3 linked regions of the Marinoscillum sp. 108 genome follow. The main gene of each other region encodes a partner of the protein of the gene in region 3 in a complex. Links are inferred from orthologs where the notes say so. Each region holds a gene or a part of one and is shown on either strand. Other genes may lie near its edges.

Evidence for each region.
Region 1: the proteins of GV030_RS09965 (region 3) and GV030_RS15450 are in contact, whole or in part, in a cryo-EM structure (PDB 6KHJ), measured with the Thermosynechococcus vestitus proteins. The link is inferred for Marinoscillum sp. 108 from one-to-one orthologs. Residues at the interface, in WP_126985484.1 of Thermosynechococcus vestitus: Gln8, Lys26, Trp29, Leu30, Pro33, Met34, Met37, Leu38, Leu83, Ile84, Phe85, Lys86, Glu87, Asp88, Val89, Leu90, Pro91, Ala92, Thr100, Ala104, Val107, Ile108, Phe111, Leu112, Tyr114, Ile115, Ile125, Ser126, Leu128, Phe133; in WP_126986108.1 of Thermosynechococcus vestitus: Gly6, Tyr7, Glu8, Tyr9, Phe10, Gly12, Phe13, Leu14, Ile16, Cys17, Ser18, Pro21, Ala24, Leu25, Ala27, Ser28, Leu31, Arg32, Pro33, Ser35, Arg40, Leu41, Thr42, Thr43, Tyr44, Glu45, Ile51, Gly53, Ala54, Trp55.
Region 2: the proteins of GV030_RS09965 (region 3) and GV030_RS15435 are in contact, whole or in part, in a cryo-EM structure (PDB 6ZJN), measured with the Thermus thermophilus proteins. The link is inferred for Marinoscillum sp. 108 from one-to-one orthologs. Residues at the interface, in WP_096411122.1 of Thermus thermophilus: Ala224, Glu225, Gln226, Glu227, Ala295, Trp297, Phe298, Arg299; in WP_223903221.1 of Thermus thermophilus: Pro35, Ser36, Asp139, Gly141, Ala142.

Annotation. Positions count from the first base shown.
Region 1 is NZ_LR734811.1:37,797-44,278, forward strand. What follows is about bases 1-2,792. They hold GV030_RS15450 (NADH-quinone oxidoreductase subunit A), read right to left. Parts: upstream 1,750-2,792; coding sequence 1,252-1,749; downstream 1-1,251. Other genes in these bases: GV030_RS15435 (NADH-quinone oxidoreductase subunit D), read right to left, coding at 1-179; GV030_RS15440 (NADH-quinone oxidoreductase subunit C), read right to left, coding at 232-735; nuoB (NADH-quinone oxidoreductase subunit NuoB), read right to left, coding at 732-1,265; GV030_RS15455 (LON peptidase substrate-binding domain-containing protein), read right to left, coding at 1,770-2,399; GV030_RS15460 (hypothetical protein), read left to right, coding at 2,487-2,792. In the rest of the region: more of GV030_RS15460, read left to right, coding at 2,793-2,981; GV030_RS15465 (gluconate 2-dehydrogenase subunit 3 family protein), read right to left, coding at 3,013-3,588; GV030_RS15470 (GMC oxidoreductase), read right to left, coding at 3,591-5,291; GV030_RS15475 (hydroxypyruvate isomerase family protein), read left to right, coding at 5,429-6,295; GV030_RS15480 (sulfurtransferase), read right to left, coding at 6,292-6,482. UniProt on the Escherichia coli protein: NDH-1 shuttles electrons from NADH, via FMN and iron-sulfur (Fe-S) centers, to quinones in the respiratory chain. The immediate electron acceptor for the enzyme in this species is believed to be ubiquinone.
Region 2 is NZ_LR734811.1:32,180-38,674, forward strand. What follows is about bases 3,691-6,495. They hold GV030_RS15435 (NADH-quinone oxidoreductase subunit D), read right to left. Parts: upstream 5,797-6,495; coding sequence 4,585-5,796; downstream 3,691-4,584. Other genes in these bases: GV030_RS15430 (hypothetical protein), read right to left, coding at 3,691-4,521; GV030_RS15440 (NADH-quinone oxidoreductase subunit C), read right to left, coding at 5,849-6,352; nuoB (NADH-quinone oxidoreductase subunit NuoB), read right to left, coding at 6,349-6,495. Also shown: GV030_RS15415 (NAD(P)H-hydrate dehydratase), read right to left, coding at 1-1,472; GV030_RS15420 (hypothetical protein), read right to left, coding at 1,501-2,667; GV030_RS15425 (RNA polymerase sigma factor), read right to left, coding at 2,651-3,217; more of GV030_RS15430, read right to left, coding at 3,259-3,690.
Region 3 is NZ_LR734808.1:2,485,391-2,491,857, forward strand. Bases 171-2,947 are described here. They hold GV030_RS09965 (complex I subunit 1 family protein), read right to left. Parts: upstream 2,199-2,947; coding sequence 1,143-2,198; downstream 171-1,142. Other genes in these bases: GV030_RS09955 (NADH-quinone oxidoreductase subunit J), read right to left, coding at 171-290; GV030_RS09960 (4Fe-4S binding protein), read right to left, coding at 277-1,146; GV030_RS09970 (hypothetical protein), read left to right, coding at 2,478-2,947. In the rest of the region: more of GV030_RS09955, read right to left, coding at 1-170; more of GV030_RS09970, read left to right, coding at 2,948-2,960; GV030_RS09975 (gluconokinase), read left to right, coding at 3,044-3,520; GV030_RS09980 (T9SS type A sorting domain-containing protein), read right to left, coding at 3,522-6,467. UniProt on the Escherichia coli protein: NDH-1 shuttles electrons from NADH, via FMN and iron-sulfur (Fe-S) centers, to quinones in the respiratory chain. The immediate electron acceptor for the enzyme in this species is believed to be ubiquinone.

The sequences.
Region 1 (6,482 bases), on a different replicon or contig from region 3:
ACCACATCCTTCACCATTTCACCATCGGTGATTACCTCCAGCCTGAGCACCCCATGAGTGGAGGGGTGCTGCGGTCCCAGATTGATCAGCATTTCCTCTTTTTTCAGACTCTCCGCTGTGTAAACTGACGGTTCTGAGTTTTTCAGATGATCCGGGTGGTATGTGTATTGAATGTTCAAGTGAGTGTTGGAATGATGATGATAAACCGTGATTTATTTTACTTTCGAGGGTCTAGTTAGGCGCTTCCTTCCTGTCGTATTTCACTGTCATGCCATGGTACTTCTCCTGTTCCTCATAATCCTTCCTCAAGGGGTGGCCTTCCCAGTCCTTGGGTAAGAGAATTCTCCTCAAATCTGGGTGATTATTAAAATGAATACCCAAAAGGTCATAGGCCTCCCGCTCGTGCCAGTTGGCCGTTTTCCAAATATCTGATACGGTATCAATATGAGGATTAGCTCTCTCCAAAGAAACCTTTAGCATCAGATGCAGATCATACGGGATGCTGTACAGGTTGTAAATTACCTCCATGGTGCCAGCTTCAGGGCCATTGTCAAGTCCGGTGAGGCACGAAAGCGAATCAAAATAAGTCTTCTCTCCAGCATGCAGCCAGGTACAAACTGCATGAATGGCTTCTGGTGCCACCAGCAAGGCCTGCGGCGTGGCATTCAAATCCTCACCAAGCATGGCCTCAGGAAACTGGTCGGTTACAAGTTGTTTGAGTTCTTGAAAGGTCATGATACAGTAGCTTTCTTCCTCTTCTCCATTAATTTTTTCAAAGCTTCCGGCTTCATCAGAGACTCCCCTCTGATCTTCTCCTGAAGTTTCATAAAGCCTCCGATCAACGCCTCTGGTCTGGGAGGACACCCTGGTACATACACATCCACAGGAATGATTTTATCCACACCCTTCACTACATGGTAACCATGCTCCCAATAAGGTCCGCCACAGTTGGAACAGCTGCCCATGGAGATCACATATCTAGGCTCCGCCATCTGCTCATAAAGTCTCCTTACCCGGTCGGCCATTTTAAAAGTGACAGTACCGGCCACCACCATCACATCCGACTGCCGTGGTGAAGCACGCGGCAACACCCCGAAACGATCCATATCATAACCCGAAGCATAGGCCCCCATCATTTCTATGGCGCAGCAGGCCAGGCCAAATCCCATCGGCCATATACTGGAAAGTCGTGCCCAGTTGAGCAGGTCATCTGCCTTGGTGACGATAATCCCCCCCTGTCCAAACTGCTGATCAAGTAGTCCCATCCTGCTTCCTTACTTTATATTCTTTTTGATTGATGTGCGCATAGGCCTTGAGTGGTATTTTCGATTTGAATTCTACCGCTTTTGATTTTGGTTTCACCCAATCGAGCATTCCATTGGCCCACACATAGATCAGACCCAAAAACAAAATTCCTATGAAAATGAAAGTCTCTATGAGGGAAAACATGCCCCACAGACCGCTAGTCTCAGCATTCATCTCTGGATCTGCAAATACCGTAGCCCAGGGAAACAAAAAAACCAACTCGGTTTCGAAAAGGAGAAAAATAAGCGCAACTACGTAAAATCGTATGTTGAAAATACTCCACGCAGACTTCACGGGGTCCTCCCCCGATTCGTAGGTGGTTTCCTTCTCCACATTGGGGCGAACAGGGCGCAATGCTTTTCCTACCAGCAGTGTGGTCATGATAAACCCTACACCCCCGATAATAAATAACAGAGCAACTCCAAATCCTGAAATCTCTAACATCCCTGAAAATTACACAATGATTAGAATTTTAACGGGTCGAAGTGCTTGAAGTGTCCGTTCATTCTGATTTTTTCTTTGGCCTTCTCTGCCCTCTCCAGTGCCGGTATCAGGTTTTCCAGGTGATTGATTACATAAGATTGCCGCTCACTTTCAGAGCTCATCTTCAGCAATTGGTACTCCTCCTCTGGCTTCAGCCCTATTTTGTGGATGACATCATACATCACCGCTGTTTCACCTAAACCGATTTCCTCCTCCATATGCAACCACTCAAAAAGCTCCCGGCACAGCTCTACTATCCTGATGGCCTTGGAGGCGTCGGTATCGTCAATACACTCAACCAACTCCACAGGACCGCCGGCGTATTGCTTGGTATCCCATGGATTTTGAAAATCAAGCACTTTGAAAATTCTCAGCCCGGAGGTCTTAATATCCATTCGCCCATCCTTATACAACTTAGATACCTCCACGATCTTTACTTCGGTACCGTACTCTATTCGGGTCTCCACATAGGAGGGAATACCAAAAGTAGTTTTTGTAAGCAGGCAGTCATTGATCAGTTGCTTATACCGGGGTTCGAAAATATGAAGGTTGAGTTCCTCCCTCGGAAATACCACCAAATTCAACGGAAATAGAGGAATATCTTTCACCATATCTACACAACGCCAGAGTAATCGGAGAGTTTTGAATAAATTTTAAAAAATTGATGACCTTAGCCAATCATCTCACATTTGTACGCCGTGAACAAAATACGTATTAATCAAGGCCGCATTTTACCCTGGCAATTCAGAATGGTCGGAACCCTCATTGTGCTCGGCTCGATGGCCTTTGCTTTGCTTCGACTCTCAGAATTTCCGGCCATTGTCATCTGCATAGCTATTTCATTTCTGATCCCTGCCATGTGGTCTGCCTATTACATTCTGGAAATAGACCCTGAGCAGAAAACCATCTCCGAATTTAGCTGGGTACTTAGCTTCAAGAATGGGAAAACCAAATCCTTTCAGGAAGTTGAGAAAATCTTTGTCAATGAAACCAAAAAGGCTCAACGGATGACTTCATGGTCAGGTCAGGTGAGAACTTCCAAATTCAATGAGTACATGGCCTTTCTGAAACTTGTAGAAGGAGACAAATACTTTCTGATCAGTGATCCGGACCCCGCCAATCTCATGAAACGATTAACTCCGATCTCAGAGAAACTGGGATGCGACATTCATGAAAACTATGAAAAAACATAGGCACCGGGGTGCCCATGTCGGCAATTCTTCCTTAGGTAGCCCAGACCTTACCGTTACCAGTCTCGCTCAAAGGGGAGCAGCCATGATACTCCACAGGAATGGCCTGATACTGCAATGCCTCGGTAGCCCCATATTCTGTGGTGTAGTACCCCACTATGGTTAACTCCTTAATGGTCCAGAAGAATGGACGCCCGTTCTCCCAATTTTTGAGCTCTGAATTTTGTTTTTGAAGGAATTCGGTCTGTTTTTCGGGAGCAAGTGCAATAAAAGAATCCCCCATCTGTGAGTCACAATCCGCTTCAAACTGCTCGAGTCCTTTGATGAAAGCCTCACGGGCTCCCTGGTCATATACTACGCTCACCATTTCCTCAATGAACCCCGGCACGCCGAGTGACTTGGCTCCTGGGGTATCCGTCTCCGGCAAAATTCCCTCAGCTATCTGCATCACCAATCTTGCCTGATCCTCCGAGAAAAATGTAGGTGTCCAGGTAAGCTCTGGCTTGGGCGTACAACCATTCAAAATTCCCGCAACAGTGGGGGCACTCAATACCCCTCCCATTATCCAGGCGGTACGTTTCAGTGCTTCTCTTCGTTTGATATTTTCCATGATCAGAGGTTTCCTTTCTTCAATTCATTTACTGCAAAATCTGCTGCCCTGGCCGTGAGAGCCATATAGGTAAGCGATGGGTTCTGACAAGCAGAGGACGTCATGCAAGCTCCATCGGTCACAAACACGTTTTTCACTTCATGCACCTGATTCCACTTATTCAATACGGAAGTTTTCGGATCTCTGCCCATACGCGCGGTGCCCATCTCGTGGATACCCAGTCCCGGCCCTCCTATGTTATCATAAGTACTGACATTCTTCAGCCCCGCCTTTTCCAACATCTCGGCAGCCGAAGACTGCATGTCTTTTCGCATCGCTAGTTCATTGTCCTTAAACTCACAGTCGAAAATGAAAGTGGGCATGCCATGCTTATCCAGCTTGTCTGGATTCAGGGTCACTTTATTCTCATGGTAAGGGAGCATTTCACCAAAGCCCATCAGTCCCATTCTCCATTTTCCTGGGGTCTGAATATCATCTTTCAACTCCTCACCTATCCCCAACTCGGCAATAGATGACCTCCATGACTCACGGCTGGCACCACCCTGGTAGCCATAGCCTCTGATAAAATCAGGATGTTTTTCATTGATATTCCTAAATCTGGGGACATAAATACCGTTTGGTCTTCGTCCTGAGTAATACATATCCTCAAAGCCATCAAACTCACCTTCAGCTCCTGCTTTGAAGTGATGGTCCATCAGGTTGTGACCCAACTCGCCCGATTGATTCCCCATTCCTTCGGGGAAGTACTCACTTTTGGAGTTCATCAGTATGTAAGTAGATCCCAACGCTGATGCATTGAGAAAAACGATCTTCGCGTAATATTCCTGCACCTCTCCCGTTTCCGCGTCCTTCACACGCACACCCGAAGCCTTACGGGTTTCAGGATCATAAAGCACCTCCATCACGATTGATTGTGGCCGCAAGGTCATGTTTCCGGTGGCCATTGCAGCCGGAAGTGTACTGGATTGGCTACTGAAGTAACCTCCGAAGGGACATCCTCTCATGCACAGGTTTCTATAGTGGCAATGCGCCCGGCCATTGTGATTTTGAGTGATATTGGCCACCCTTCCAATCGTCAGCAGGCGGTCTTCAAAGTTTTTTGAAATGCTATCACGCACATGCTCTTCCAGACAGTTGAACTCCATGGGAGGTAAAAATTTACCGTCTGGCAACTGTGGTACTCCTTCATTCCGACCACTTACCCCTATATGTGTTTCAACATGATCATACCAGGGTGCCACGTCTTTGTATCGGATCGGCCAGTCTACAGCTATTCCTTCTTTCGCATTCGCCTCAAAATCCATTTCGCTCAACCTGTAGGACTGACGCCCCCAAAGAAGAGACCTGCCTCCCACATGATAACCACGAATCCAGTCAAATCGCTTGACCTCAGTGTAGGGATGCTCTGTATCTTTTACCCACCAGTGCTTGGTAGATTCTTTGATGGTATATCCAGTTCTCAGCTGAACATCATAATCTTTTTTCTCCTCCGCAGAAACCTGATCGTCATGAGGCAGCTCCCAGGGGTTCAGATTCATGGTGGGGTAATCTTTGATATGCTTCACATCTCGTCCCCGCTCCAGTACCAGGGTTTTCAGACCCTTTTCGGTTAATTCTTTAGCGGCCCAGCCTCCACTGATGCCTGTACCTACCACTATCGCATCGTAGGTGTTTTCCGCTTTTGCTTTATTATTAAAATTCATTGATCTTAATTTGTGAACAATCGAAACTAATCAATCTGAAGCCAAATCTTAGGCGGCTTTTTGATGTATTTTTAATGAAAACGTTTTCTTTTGGCGCTATAGTCAAAATAAAGACATAACATACCCTCATTGAACACATGAAGATCTCCAGAAAAAAAGCACTCAAAAACATGGCCGGATTATCAGCTCTTGGATTCATCGGATTTCCGGAGTTTGGTCATTCACAAAGCATTAAAGAAATGAAGGGAAAAATCAATCATTCGGTATGTCGCTGGCCATATGGAAAAAATACCCTGGAAGAACTCTGTGAAGCAGCCAAAGAAATTGGGATCTCTTCGATAGAACTACTCAACCCGGATGAATGGCCGATCGTGCAAAAATATGGGCTGACCTGCGCCATGGCCAACTGTGTGCCTCTGAGCCTGACAGACGGCTTCAATGACCCCAAACTGCACGAGCAGTTGAAAAAGGACTATTTTGATCTGATCCCAAAGGTGGCGGATGCAGGCCTGAAAAATATCATTTGTTTCTCTGGTAACAGAAATGGAATGCCGGATGATCTGGGCATGGAAAACTGCGCCATAGGTCTGGAGCCTGTGGTGAAAAAAGCCCAGGAATATGGTCTTACCATTTGCATGGAGCTCCTCAACTCCAAAGTGAATCACCCTGACTATCAATGTGACCATACTGAATGGGGTGCCGGGCTCTGCGAAAAACTGGGCATGGAAAATTTCAAACTCCTGTACGACATCTACCACATGCAGATCATGGAGGGTGACATCATCGCTACCATCCAGAAATATCATCCTTACATCGCGCACTACCATACCGGAGGTGTACCCGGCCGAAATGAAATTGATGAAACCCAGGAGCTCAATTATAAAGCCATCATGGAAGCCATAGTGGCTACAGGGTTTACCGGATATGTGGCCCAGGAATTTATTCCTAAAAATGAAGATGTGTTTGCTTCCCTGGCTCAGGGCGTGCGCATATGTGATGTTTAATCCGTTACCACGGGTAGATCCGAAGGTTGACCCCATTCACTCCAGGAGCCATCATATACAGATAGGTTTTGATAACCGCTGACATGTGCACCTAAGGCAAGGATACAAGCAGTAAGACCTGACCCGCATGATAGGGTAACATGCTGATCCTTGATTTCCAGCTTTTCAAAAATCCCTTTGAGCTCTT
Region 2 (6,495 bases), on a different replicon or contig from region 3:
GCAGGCAGATATTCTATCAAATCTGATGCCATTAATGAAATCTCCCCCACGTTAATGGCAGCTTCGTCTCCGGCCTGTCCATGGAGATACACTCCGGCCCTCAGCGCATCAAATGGTGCCATCCCCTGTGCCAGCAAAGCCGCCACAATGCCCGTGAGCACATCGCCGCTGCCAGCAGTAGCCATCCCCGGGTTACCGGTGGGATTAAAATATAGGTACCCACGAGAACTGCAAACCGCTGAATAAGCTCCCTTCAACACCACATTTAGTTGATAGGTCTTCGCCAACCAGCGGAGTTTTTCCAATTTTTCAAAATCGCTCCTCCAGGCCCCTACCAAACGAGCAAACTCTCCAGGATGCGGTGTAAGAATGCTTTCCGGTGGCAATGCATTCAATAGCTCGGGGTTGAGTGCCAGGATATTAAGTGCATCAGCATCCAACACCATGGGTTCGCTGGTATGAAGAATCAAATCAGCCAACGCCTTTTGGGTAAGCGAATTGGTGCCGATACCCGGTCCCATTGCCAGCACATCCACATTGTCGGCGGGCATGACCTCCGTGATTACTTCAGTATGCTCATCTTCAATCACCATGGCCTCCGGTACATTCACCTGAAGAATATTTAACCCGCAGCAAGGCGTGTGTATATACAGCAACCCGCATCCGCTACGCATGGCTGCCCTGGCACTCAAAGTGGCCGCACCCATCTTGCCCTTACTACCTGCAATCAGCAGCAATCTGCCAGCACTTCCCTTGTGGTCAAACGTGGATCGTGAGGGCAGCGCAATATCCCGGGCCTGGGTAAAAAAAGCATCAGTCTCGCAACTCTGTATGAAAGGCTCATCCAGTCCAATATCCACCACATGCCACTGCCCTACGTACTTGCGCATTTCCGGAAGGAAAAAAATCAATTTGGGAGTCTGAAAAGAAATGGTATGTGTAGCCTCCACTACCGCTCCCTCACCCAGTGGCTGGTCAGGATAAAGGCCGGACGAGATGTCAATAGCGTATACCTCAGCACCTGATTTATTTATTTGATCAATCACATTGGCAAACAGACCACTCACAGGCCGGGAAAGACCACTGCCAAACAGTCCGTCTATCACCACAGCATTATCCGGGATACTGGGAATTTGATCTTCATTCACAACCTGATGAATCCCTGTGAGAACTGAAAGTCTTTCGAAATTGACCTTAAAATCTTCTGTGGCTCTTTCAACGGAACCAACAACAAAAATGCTGACATCATGTGCCTGCTGGATCAGCACCCGTGCAATGACCAGACCATCTCCTCCGTTGTTGCCAGTACCACAGAATATCATAATCCGGCTACCCCCTGGCACCAGCGTAGAAAATTTTCTTACAAATGCTCTGGAAGCACGTTCCATAAGGTTAATGGAAGTGATTGGCTCATGCCCAATGGTGTATTGGTCGGCATCACGTATTTGCTGAGCAGTGAGGATGGGTATCATAGCAGACTAAGCTACACAAGAAAAGCCCTTACTTCAAGCCATACGATACAGAAACCCCCACACTAAAAGGCTTGACGGATATAATGTCCATCTCTCTAAATTTAGTCACCGAATATTTGAAAGCAGGCGTCACATGAATGAGGCCGCGGTTTCCCTCGAAAAGTAACTTTCTCAATCCCAGTTCTAAAAAATATTGGTTGGGGTCAACCAGCGTGTGTCTGGTCCCTTCATATTCAAAGGTTGGTAGTGAGCTGATCATTCTTTGGTATTCAACAGAGGCAAACAAAGAATTGTAACGTGATGGGAAAGACCAGGTATTTTGGATTTTCACCCCCACTGTAGACACTCGCTTTTTAATCTGAACTGTACTGATCTCATAAATCGGAGTAACAAAATCCGATTCCACTACCACCGTTTGGGGTGTTGTACCACGAACGTTGAAGGAGAAATCCTGATTGTAATGATTAAATCCCAAACCAAGTCTGGTACTAAAATGCTCGGACCATGTCCGCTGCAGTCCCCAATGCACGGAAAGGCCAACCCGCGAAGCTGACAGCCCGAAAGGGGCATCATAATCACTCACATAAATGTCGTCATCGAGGTTTGGCCTGATCCTGTTGTATAAAAAGAAAGCCCCCCCTTCAAGGTATAGCGTGTAGGCTCGTCTGGTTCTCTTAAAAATAATCTCATTTGTCTCCACCCCACCTGCCAATGTCGGATAGGCAGGTTCCATGGCTTCCTCTCCCGCTAATTTCTCCAAATCCCAGGGATCAAACACAGCTCTGTGAGGGGCATCATATCGCTCCTCATCCCTCATCTCAGCATGGGGCAGTGGCGTAATTAATTCTTCCTTTGATTCCAGAGCCCTGGGCGAAGTTTTCATTGGAGTTGCTTCCTCATCATTCATGGCTATTGTCGGATGAGAAAATGAATCTCCAGAGAAGTCAACTACCTCTTGGCTGTTCAGCCTGCCCTCATCACCCAAACCCAAATCTGCCTGCTCCCTCATGGGGATATACCCCACCATGAATAGGGAAATCAGCATAAGCACCGCTCCAAACGCATGAAAAAAACGAACAAGCCAGGCCTCACCAGGTCCCGGAGCATTAAGAATAGCATCACGAAAACCTGCCGGTGGATCAACGCGGTATTCGCTCAATCGATCTCTTATTTTATCTTCAAATGACTTGTTCATAGCGTGTAATTCCTAGCTCATTCAAATATCTTTTCAACACATGCCTGGCATGCGTGAGCTGCGACCTGCTGGTGCTCTCCGAAATACCCAGTTCATTGGCAATTTCCTTGTGGCTAAATCCATCAATAACGCTCATATTGAAAATCACCCGGTAACCCTCAGCCAGATTATTGACTGCCTGCAAAATGACCTCCGTAGACAGCTTGTCGATCAGGTCGCTATAAAACTGGTCACTGAGTTCATTTCCTTCCGAACCGACATCATGATCATACCTAATCACTCGGAGATGATCCAGGGCCGTATTCACAGTGATCTTCTTAATCCATCCCGCTACGGCCTGCATGTTCTTTACCTGACCTAGGTTGTTGAATATTTTTATAAAGGCCTCCTGAAATACATCTGATGCTGCTTCATGACTTTTCATATATCGCATGCAAATACCCATCACCAATGGACTGAACTCATCATAAAATCGTCCCTGGGCCCGACGGTCTCCTTTCAATATTTCCTGGATCAACTGACTCACTTGATAACCGACACAACCCGACATGAAACCATGTCGGGTCGTTTTCTTTATTTGAGATGTCTAAATCAAAACTCCAACATCAGAGAAACGTGTGCCGTATCACAGGCGCCTCCGGCACATATTTGGTAGAGAAAAGCTGTTTCCGTACTATCCGATTCGAAATTCTCCACATAGTACTCAATCATTTGCTCGGCATTGACGGAACTGACCCCTATCTCCGGCTCTATCACAATCTGAAGGGTATAGTCTGTTGAGCACGTAATGTCATTTTCAGCTACATTCAGGATATACGGATGGTCCCGGGTACCTAGTGAATCCTTTGTGATCGAAAGCTGATATTCGTCATAAATGGCTTCAAGGCATTGATCATCGGTTCTGCCTTCGATGATGATGGTGATTTGGTTATGAAAAGTCTGATCTCCAAATGAGATGCTATAGTCTATCACATCAATGGAATCAGTTCCCGGGTAATACCTTATGAGGCCACTATTAAGTACTTCGGCACTCCCGGATGTCACGCTCTTCAAATGGACAGTCCAGGTGAAGACTTCACAAACCGGACTGGGCGCAAAAGGCAATACATCCAAATAACTAAGGGAATCGGGCATCTCATAGGTAAGCGGGTAGACCATGGTATCACAACCAAAAGAAGTCTCAGTCACCTCAATATTCACTTGCCCGATGGAATAAAACGTTGCTCCTTCATTATCTATGAGGGTGAGTTCATACATAAATTGCTCCCGGCCCACAAAATCAGCCTCAGGAGTGTACCGATAGGTAAATAACTCCACCTGACTCAGCGAACCGTGAGCTGGCTCTTCCATAAAATCAATCACCGCCCCGGAAGTGCTCTCCACACAATATCCATCGTTGGCGATCGGATAGATAATCAATGATGTATTTTTGGATACAGAATAGTAATCACTCAATGCACCATTGAAGCATGGCAGACTATCCGCAGAAGTAGCCATGGTGATCAGTAAACTGTCAGTATCAATAAGCTGCCCCACTCCATTAAGAAGTTGAATAGACACCACATCCTGCCCATGGGTGAAGTCGTTGTTAGGAACATACTGTAAAATCGCCTGGTCCGAAATAGTGGCGCTCCCTTTGTTGGGCGCCGCGCCAATACTAAACCTGACAGCCTCAGAGGACCGGATGGTCTTCTTCAGATCAATAAAAACTGGGGTGTTGGGTAACGCAGAAATACCTTCCGTCAGCACCAGTTCATCCTCTCCTTTTGGAGCTACATCCTCTTGAAAAGCATCGCATGAAGTCAGCAAAATGCCAACAATCAGTATTTGAAATGTTTGATTTTTCCAGATCATAGTAACATGGGTTTGGTACTAAGACTGAAGCTGTATCAAAAACGCTGCAAGCTCTGAAAAATATTATCTATCTACCTCCCCCATGACAAAATCAAGGGAGCCAACAATGGCAATAAGGTCTGCGAGCATATAACCCCGGCTGATCTCAGGAAGCACAGACAGGTTCGTGAAGCAGCAGGAGCGCGCCTTGCAACGTAAAGCCTGGTCACTTCGTCCGTCAGTCCGGAAAAAGAAACCCAACTCGCCCTTTGGATTTTCTGCACGAATGTAAAAATCCTGAGCCTTCGGCCTGATCTTCTTCGGCACCATCTCACGTGGATCAAACTCCCGGGTGCGTTTATGATCTGAGGTCAATTGAGTCAGACATTGGTCAATAATTTTTAGGGATTCCTCGCATTCGCGAAAGCGGACCCAATTGCGATCCCAGCAATCACCTACCTCTCCCACGTGTCCTTCACCGATGGGTATTTCAAAGTCCAGTTCGGGATACACACTGTATCCATCCACCCGCCTGAGGTCAAACTTAAGGCCGGATCCACGCAGCATTGGGCCTGTCACCCCATAGTTGATGGCCAGGTCAAGCGGGAGGGTCCCAACATGGGCAGTACGATCTATGAAGATCTTATTGGAGATCAAAAGCTTTTCCAGGTCTCGGAGTTTGGGCTTCAAGTATTTTGAAAAGCTCACGCAGCGCTCTTCGAAGCCCACAGGCAAGTCATAAAACAACCCACCTATCCATACATAATTATAGAGCATTCGGGCACCAGAAGCCCATTCTAAAAGTCTGAGAATATGCTCACGATCGCGCATCATCCAGAGGAAAGGGGTAAATGCCCCGATATCCATGCCATAGGTGCCAATGGCCACAAAATGGGAAGCAAGCCTGTTTAACTCTGCTACCAACACCCTGATGTATTCCACCCGTTTGGGGATTCTCTCAGAGATGCCAAGCATACGCTCTATACCCATGGCGTAGGCATGTTCTGAGTTCATGGCTGCCACATAGTCCAATCGATCCACATAGGGAATCACCTGATTAAAGGGAACTGACTCAGCATGCTTTTCAAAACATCTATGCAGGTAGCCAGGGTGAGGCACCACATCCTTCACCATTTCACCATCGGTGATTACCTCCAGCCTGAGCACCCCATGAGTGGAGGGGTGCTGCGGTCCCAGATTGATCAGCATTTCCTCTTTTTTCAGACTCTCCGCTGTGTAAACTGACGGTTCTGAGTTTTTCAGATGATCCGGGTGGTATGTGTATTGAATGTTCAAGTGAGTGTTGGAATGATGATGATAAACCGTGATTTATTTTACTTTCGAGGGTCTAGTTAGGCGCTTCCTTCCTGTCGTATTTCACTGTCATGCCATGGTACTTCTCCTGTTCCTCATAATCCTTCCTCAAGGGGTGGCCTTCCCAGTCCTTGGGTAAGAGAATTCTCCTCAAATCTGGGTGATTATTAAAATGAATACCCAAAAGGTCATAGGCCTCCCGCTCGTGCCAGTTGGCCGTTTTCCAAATATCTGATACGGTATCAATATGAGGATTAGCTCTCTCCAAAGAAACCTTTAGCATCAGATGCAGATCATACGGGATGCTGTACAGGTTGTAAATTACCTCCATGGTGCCAGCTTCAGGGCCATTGTCAAGTCCGGTGAGGCACGAAAGCGAATCAAAATAAGTCTTCTCTCCAGCATGCAGCCAGGTACAAACTGCATGAATGGCTTCTGGTGCCACCAGCAAGGCCTGCGGCGTGGCATTCAAATCCTCACCAAGCATGGCCTCAGGAAACTGGTCGGTTACAAGTTGTTTGAGTTCTTGAAAGGTCATGATACAGTAGCTTTCTTCCTCTTCTCCATTAATTTTTTCAAAGCTTCCGGCTTCATCAGAGACTCCCCTCTGATCTTCTCCTGAAGTTTCATAAAGCCTCCGATCAACGCCTCTGGTCTGGGAGGACACCCTGGTACATACAC
Region 3 (6,467 bases):
GTACCGCCCAGCACCACACTTCGGTGTTGGGTAAACACACCCTCATCACTTACTCGCTTGGTGAGCATAATTCCGAAAATAAGCAGTACAATGACCCCCCCGGCATAAATCATGATCTGCACCACCGCCATCAATTCCGCATGAAGCAGCACATAAGTAGCCGCCAGTCCCAACAATGAAATCACGAAAGCAAACGCCGCCCGAATGATGTTTTTGGTAAACAGGAGGTACAGGACGGGCACTACAATCATTAGTCCGAAAAACGCTGTAAATACATCACTTATCCCCATCGTCATCTTTTGGTTTCTTAGGAATCATCGGCCTGGGCTTAAACTTGGGCTTGTTCTCTGGCTTGTCAGTCTCGCCACCGGCGGCTTTGGGTTTCAATACTGGCTTCATCGCAGGTTTTTTCATGACCGGCCGAGGCTTTTCTGTCTCCGCTGGCTTAGTGGACTGCTCCTCATTAGCGGCAGGTTTTGGCTTCATGACCGGCTTTGCGCCAGCTGGTTTAGGTGCCATAGGTTTAGGGCGCATCACAGCTTTGGCTTTCACAGGCTCACGCTCAGAGTCCCCTTTCGCAGCAGCCTTGGCTGCCGCCTTTTTCTCCTCAAACTCTGCCAGTTCTTTTCGCTTCTGCGCGATCTCCGCCAGACTCATCTCAGCAAATGAGTACACATGATCATTCACATCAAACTCACTGAAATCATAAACCTTGGTCATGGTGAGACACTCCGTAGGACATACAGTCGTGCATAGGCCGCAAAAGCAGCATTTGGACATGTCTATGTCAAATTTCGCGGCGTGAATCCGTTTGGGTGTACCATCTGAGGTCATCCCAAAAGTCTCAGGAGCCAATATGGGGTCTATCTCGATACAATCTACCGGGCATACTTTGGCACACTTATCACATACAATACAGTCATCGATCTCATTATGCAGCCGATAGCGGGCATTGTCGGGCACAGGTAAAGACTCATAAGGATACTCCAGTGTCACGATCCCTTTGTCCGCATCAAAATACTTTTCATCGGCTACCCCTATGGGGGTTCTTGATTTTCTGGCATCCGCCAAATAGCCAAAAGTGAGCTTTAAGCCCTCACTCATGGTGCTAAATGCCTCTTTGATATTTTTAAAGTATCCACTCATAACATCCACAGTTTCCAAATGCCAACCACAAACAACAACAGAATAGCTGCCGGAGTTAAATATTTCCAAGATAATGACATCAACTGATCTACCCTTAGTCTGGGATAAGTCCATCGAATCATCATCTGCAGAAAAATGAAGAAAGTACCCTTACTTACCAGCCAAAATGCACCCCATACAGGGCCTGTAGTCCAGTCGGCCAGCTTTAGGACACCCATATTGGGCAAAGGTGTGTTCCAGCCACCAAAAAAAAGAATGGCCGCCAGAAAAGATACCAATAGCATCATGGCATATTCGGATAGCATGAATATACCCCAGCGAAAGCCACTATACTCAGTGTGATAGCCCCCGATCAGCTCAGACTCTGCCTCCGGCAGGTCAAAAGGCACCCTATTGGACTCCGCTAATCCTGAAATGAAAAAGATCAAAAACACTACCCACATAAAAGGCATGGTGAAGACGTTCCAGCTAAGAAAGCCACCAATACCGGTCACCTCCAAAGATGATATGCCCAGGAAGTAACGCGGAGCTTCTCCCAAAATACCCTGCTGCTGTGTAATGCTTTGGAGGTCCATGGTCTGCGCATACATCACCACAGCCAGCACCGACAGTCCGAGTGGTATCTCATAGGAAACAATCTGTGCTGCTGAGCGCATGGCGCCGTATAGGGAATACTTATTATTAGAACCCCAGCCAGCCATCAAAATCCCCAGAACATCTATGGAAACGATAGCCAGAAGGTAAAACACCCCTACCGAAAAGGCGGGAGGAAAGGCCTCAGTAGTCAAAGGGAGTGCCGCAAAACCTCCAAAAATAGAAGCAAATATGAGGATGGGCGCGAAAAGAAATAATGCTTTGTCAGCTGCCTTTGGCCGAATGTCTTCCTTCTGCAACATTTTCAACAGATCAGCTACTGTTTGAAACAAGCCCTTTGGGCCCACCTCCATCGGACCGAGGCGGTTTTGTACGAACGCAGCGATCTTGCGCTCACCGTACACGCCCACCACGACAAACCCCAATAAAAACGGCAAAAAGAATAAAAAAGTGATCATTAGCCCTAAAACATCGGTCTTTCTAAAAATGTTAGCGGCTAAGTTAAACGAAGACACTGACAAGCAGAAAAGTTTGCCTATTTCTCATCAAAGGACACCTCTCATTGGAAAATCATTAATATGAAATATGGATGTTCCTCAATCTTTGCAAGAATTAAAAAAAGAAATAAAATTATGCGATATCTTCCTTTTAAAATATAATATTCTGATTTTAATGATTAATTTTGTTCTGTTGTTATATAAAAACTGGAATTTACAGAACCATAAAACAGCAAAAATATGAAGAGGATATTAATGTTTTTTTTGGCCGTTACTGCAAGTACTGCACTACTGGCCCAGTCAGGAGATGAAGAGATGTTTCACTTCAGAGCCATGGAAGATAAACTGGATGATTCTGCCATTGATTTGGCATTCATCAGGGGTCACTTCATGGGAGAGGAAGTAGCTAAGAAACTTTACTTGCTCCGTGAGCGATACACCTGGGTAGAAGAAGAATCTTCGACCAACCCTACACCAAAAACCTATATAGATAAGCCTGCTATCTATAATTCGGTGAAGAAACTGGAGCGCTACTACAAAAAAGGAATCAAGAAAGGATATATCAAAGAGGAGATGGCCATTGCCGAGTTTCAACAAATTCTGGACATAGCCATCTTCATCAGAAACCAACAAACTGCGGAGTTTGAAGACTTATTGGGCCAACTCAAGGAAGATGAGCAAATTGTGGGGATGTACACTAAAAAAGTCCTTTTAAGCTATTAAATAAAAGATTTCTCCAATTTAGTCATGAGAGCCAGCGTTTGCGCTGGCTTTTTTATTGTCCTTTTTGGTAACTTCCGCATATTATGGCGCACCCAATTATCATCATGGGAGTATCCGGCAGCGGCAAGACGACCATCGGCCACATGGTCGCTGATCGACTCGGTAAGACTTTTCTGGATGCAGATGATTTCCATCCGGAAGAGAACAAAACCAAAATGGCCAGTGGCATACCTCTCAATGACGATGACAGACTCCCTTGGCTTCAGACACTGAAAGAGCAACTCATATCTACTCCTGGCGTGGTGCTGGCTTGCTCAGCCCTGAAGGCCAGCTATCGTTTCATTCTGGATCCCAACCACGCCTATTCCTGGATTTATCTGGATGGTAGCAAGGAACTGATCTTTGAAAGACTTAAAAAGCGTGCAGGCCATTACATGAAAGAAAACCTCCTTGACAGTCAATTTGAGACCCTCGAAGTACCTGACGATGCACTGAAGGTCAGCATTGATCAGCATCCGGATGAAATCGTTTCAGTCATTCTCAAATCATTGAAACCGTAGACTACTTTTTGATGATCCTGCGTATGAGGTGAAAGGATTCTCCTTTGATTTCCAAAAGGTAAATCCCGGCGGGCCACTCGTTATGGATTTCCATTTTATGGCTACTCAAAATAAGCTGACCGCTCATATCGTAGACCATTACCGATCTAAACCCACCCTTTAAATCATTAGGAATTTTGATGCTGAACTGATCCATAACAGGATTTGGTACAATCATAATCTCAGGCCATTCGGTTAGGCCCAGGACCACAAACGGATCTGACCAAACGGAACAGCCTGCGTCACCTACCGTGAGCGCTACCTCATAAGTACCGGCTCCATACACCACAGAGGGGCCGGTTTCTCCTGCCATAAGCTCACCATCGAGGTACCAGCAAATGTCTGCATCTGTCTCTGCAATTTGCAGGTGACCATCCACTAAATTGATCACAGGCTTTTCCGGAAGCTCATATTGATAGCCTACTGTGATTTCCTGAGAAAACTCACAGCCATTGCCATCAAACACCCTCACCTCGTAGCTACCAGCTTCATCCTTCTCCAGGACCTCACCGGACAACTGCTCTTCGCCTGCCCAAAACGTATAAGCCCCTGACCCGCCAGCTCCTGTCATAGTCAGCTGACCTGAGGAATTTTTGGCACACAAAAACCCAGTAGTCTCATAGGTGAAGTACAGCGAGTCCGGCTGATCAATCGTCAAGAAGTATTGCAACTCGCATTCATTTTCATCTTTGATCGTCAGAAGGTGATCACCCGAGCCAAGAGAAAAGGTGGAGGTATTGGTGAACCCCATTTCGTCTATCTGATAACTGAGCGCTCCACTCCCACCCGAGGCCTCTGCATCTACGGTTCCTTCGCCTCCAAAACAGTTAGCGTCAGTGACCACTACCTCTACAGCAAGCGGCTCTGGGGAGAGGACTTCAAAGTCTTCTGTCAGAATACATTCATTATCTGTGCCCTCCAGCGAAACCGTATGTATCCCTGCGGATAAGCCCGAAGCATTGTTGCCAGATAACGACTGGCCATCCACACTAAACTGGTAGGCACCTCCGCCCGAAACTGTAAAGGTGGCTGAACCATCAGCAGCAGCATGACAGGAAGTAGGTTGCACACTTTTATTTAGCACCCTGCTCTCAATAGTCAGTGACTCACTGTAAGCCCTGTCTAATTCATCTTTGACAGTGACCGTATATGCACCCGCTGCCAGGTCGCCAAACTCACCATCAGACACAAACGTCTCACCATCCAGGCTAAAGGTATAATTCTGAGTACCACTGGTTTGGACGGTTATCATACCGTCATTGGTATTGGGGCAGGTGTATGGCGTGGCTTCCATTTTCACAAAGGCCTCAAGTCGAATATTATCGATATAAAGGTTATTTCCGTACCCGTTGGTCGTTCTAAATGCTACCTCCGTACCTTCCAGATTTTCGGGCACAGTAAACTCCAGCGATACGGACTTCCATTGCCCTGAGGTGGGCGAAAAGGAACCTGTCTGTGCAGGCTTGGTAGCCAGTCCGACGCCCGATTTATCCCACAGACTCACCCAGTCGGCCTCACAGCTACCCCGATACAAAACAGCCATGCGGTCGAAATAAGTATCATCATAATAGGTATAGGCATAGTCGAAAGTAAGGCGATAATCCCGGGAGAAGGAATTATCAACCAGCGGCAAAACCAGATAATCCTCTGCTCCCACTGCTCCATATTCATAGAAATTCACAAAAACACTCTTTTGGCCCTCTGACGAAATCCCCGAAATCTGTTCAAAGGTCTTCTGTCCGTCTTCATTGATCACTTCCAGGTCAATTCCGGAGCCTTCAAATCTGGCCACCTTAGAGATCAATATAGTCTGAGGAACAGCGGCCACCAACACCTGATCTTCCATGAGAAGTGTGTCCTTATTTCCCCCTGTACCAGACACAATAAGCTGTACGTCAAATACCCCTCCGGTTTCGTAAAGTACCTCTGGGTTTTGAGCCGTGGAGGTTTCCGGAATCCCTCCTTCAAAATACCAACTCCAGCTGGTCGCATTGAGTGACCGGTCGTAAAAAGTGATGGATGTGCCGGCGCAAGCTTCCGAGAGATTTTGAGTGAAGTCTGCGGAAACAATTTTCTTATACAAGTAAGATCGATAGGCATCATAGGCCTGATCCATCCTTGAATACTGCCCATCCGTAAAGACATCCCGACAAAACTTGAGGGAGTAAGACATGATATTTCTGGGATCCGGCGTGAAAAGATCGTTATTGGCGTCCACGCTCGTGCCGGTATAGGTACAACTCGCATTCACATTGGATCCGCCCAACTGAGGATCTGCGGGTGTATCACAAAGCTCGTCTCCGGCAGTCTCACAGTTGACGCGTGCCACCAGCTCATCGGTAAGTTGGCTATTGGAACTGCCATGGGTATGATACAGGGTAAAATAATGGCCTATTTCATGCGGGAGTGTACTCCCATTGACTGCACAACTATTGTCCATAAGTACACGGTCTGGCCCACCGGGGAAATAGGCATATCCGCAATAGCTACCACCCTGACTATCTCCTACCGAGTTGGCAAAATAGATATTGATGGTTTTGGCCACATCGTACTTTGCACCCATAGCCACTTCATCATCTGTATTGAAATCGAAATATTCGGAATTATGAATCTCGGTGATTCCAGCTAAAAAAAATGCCAGATTAGCGTGACTATAATAGTCATTCAGCACGTCCATAGCATCATTGAGTTCCTGTTCGGTCATGCCTCCTGTACCGTCTGTCCTTCTGATCAGGTGGGCAGAAATGGCTACATTTTGCACAGGCACATCGGCCATTCGGCCGCCCGACCTCACATCCGGATGAAAATCCCTGAGCAGCTCAAGCTGTCGCTGGGTAACTACAGTAGCACAGGGCTGTAGCTGGGCATGAAGCTGGCAGGCAGCAGTGAAAGCAAAAAAGAAAAGAAT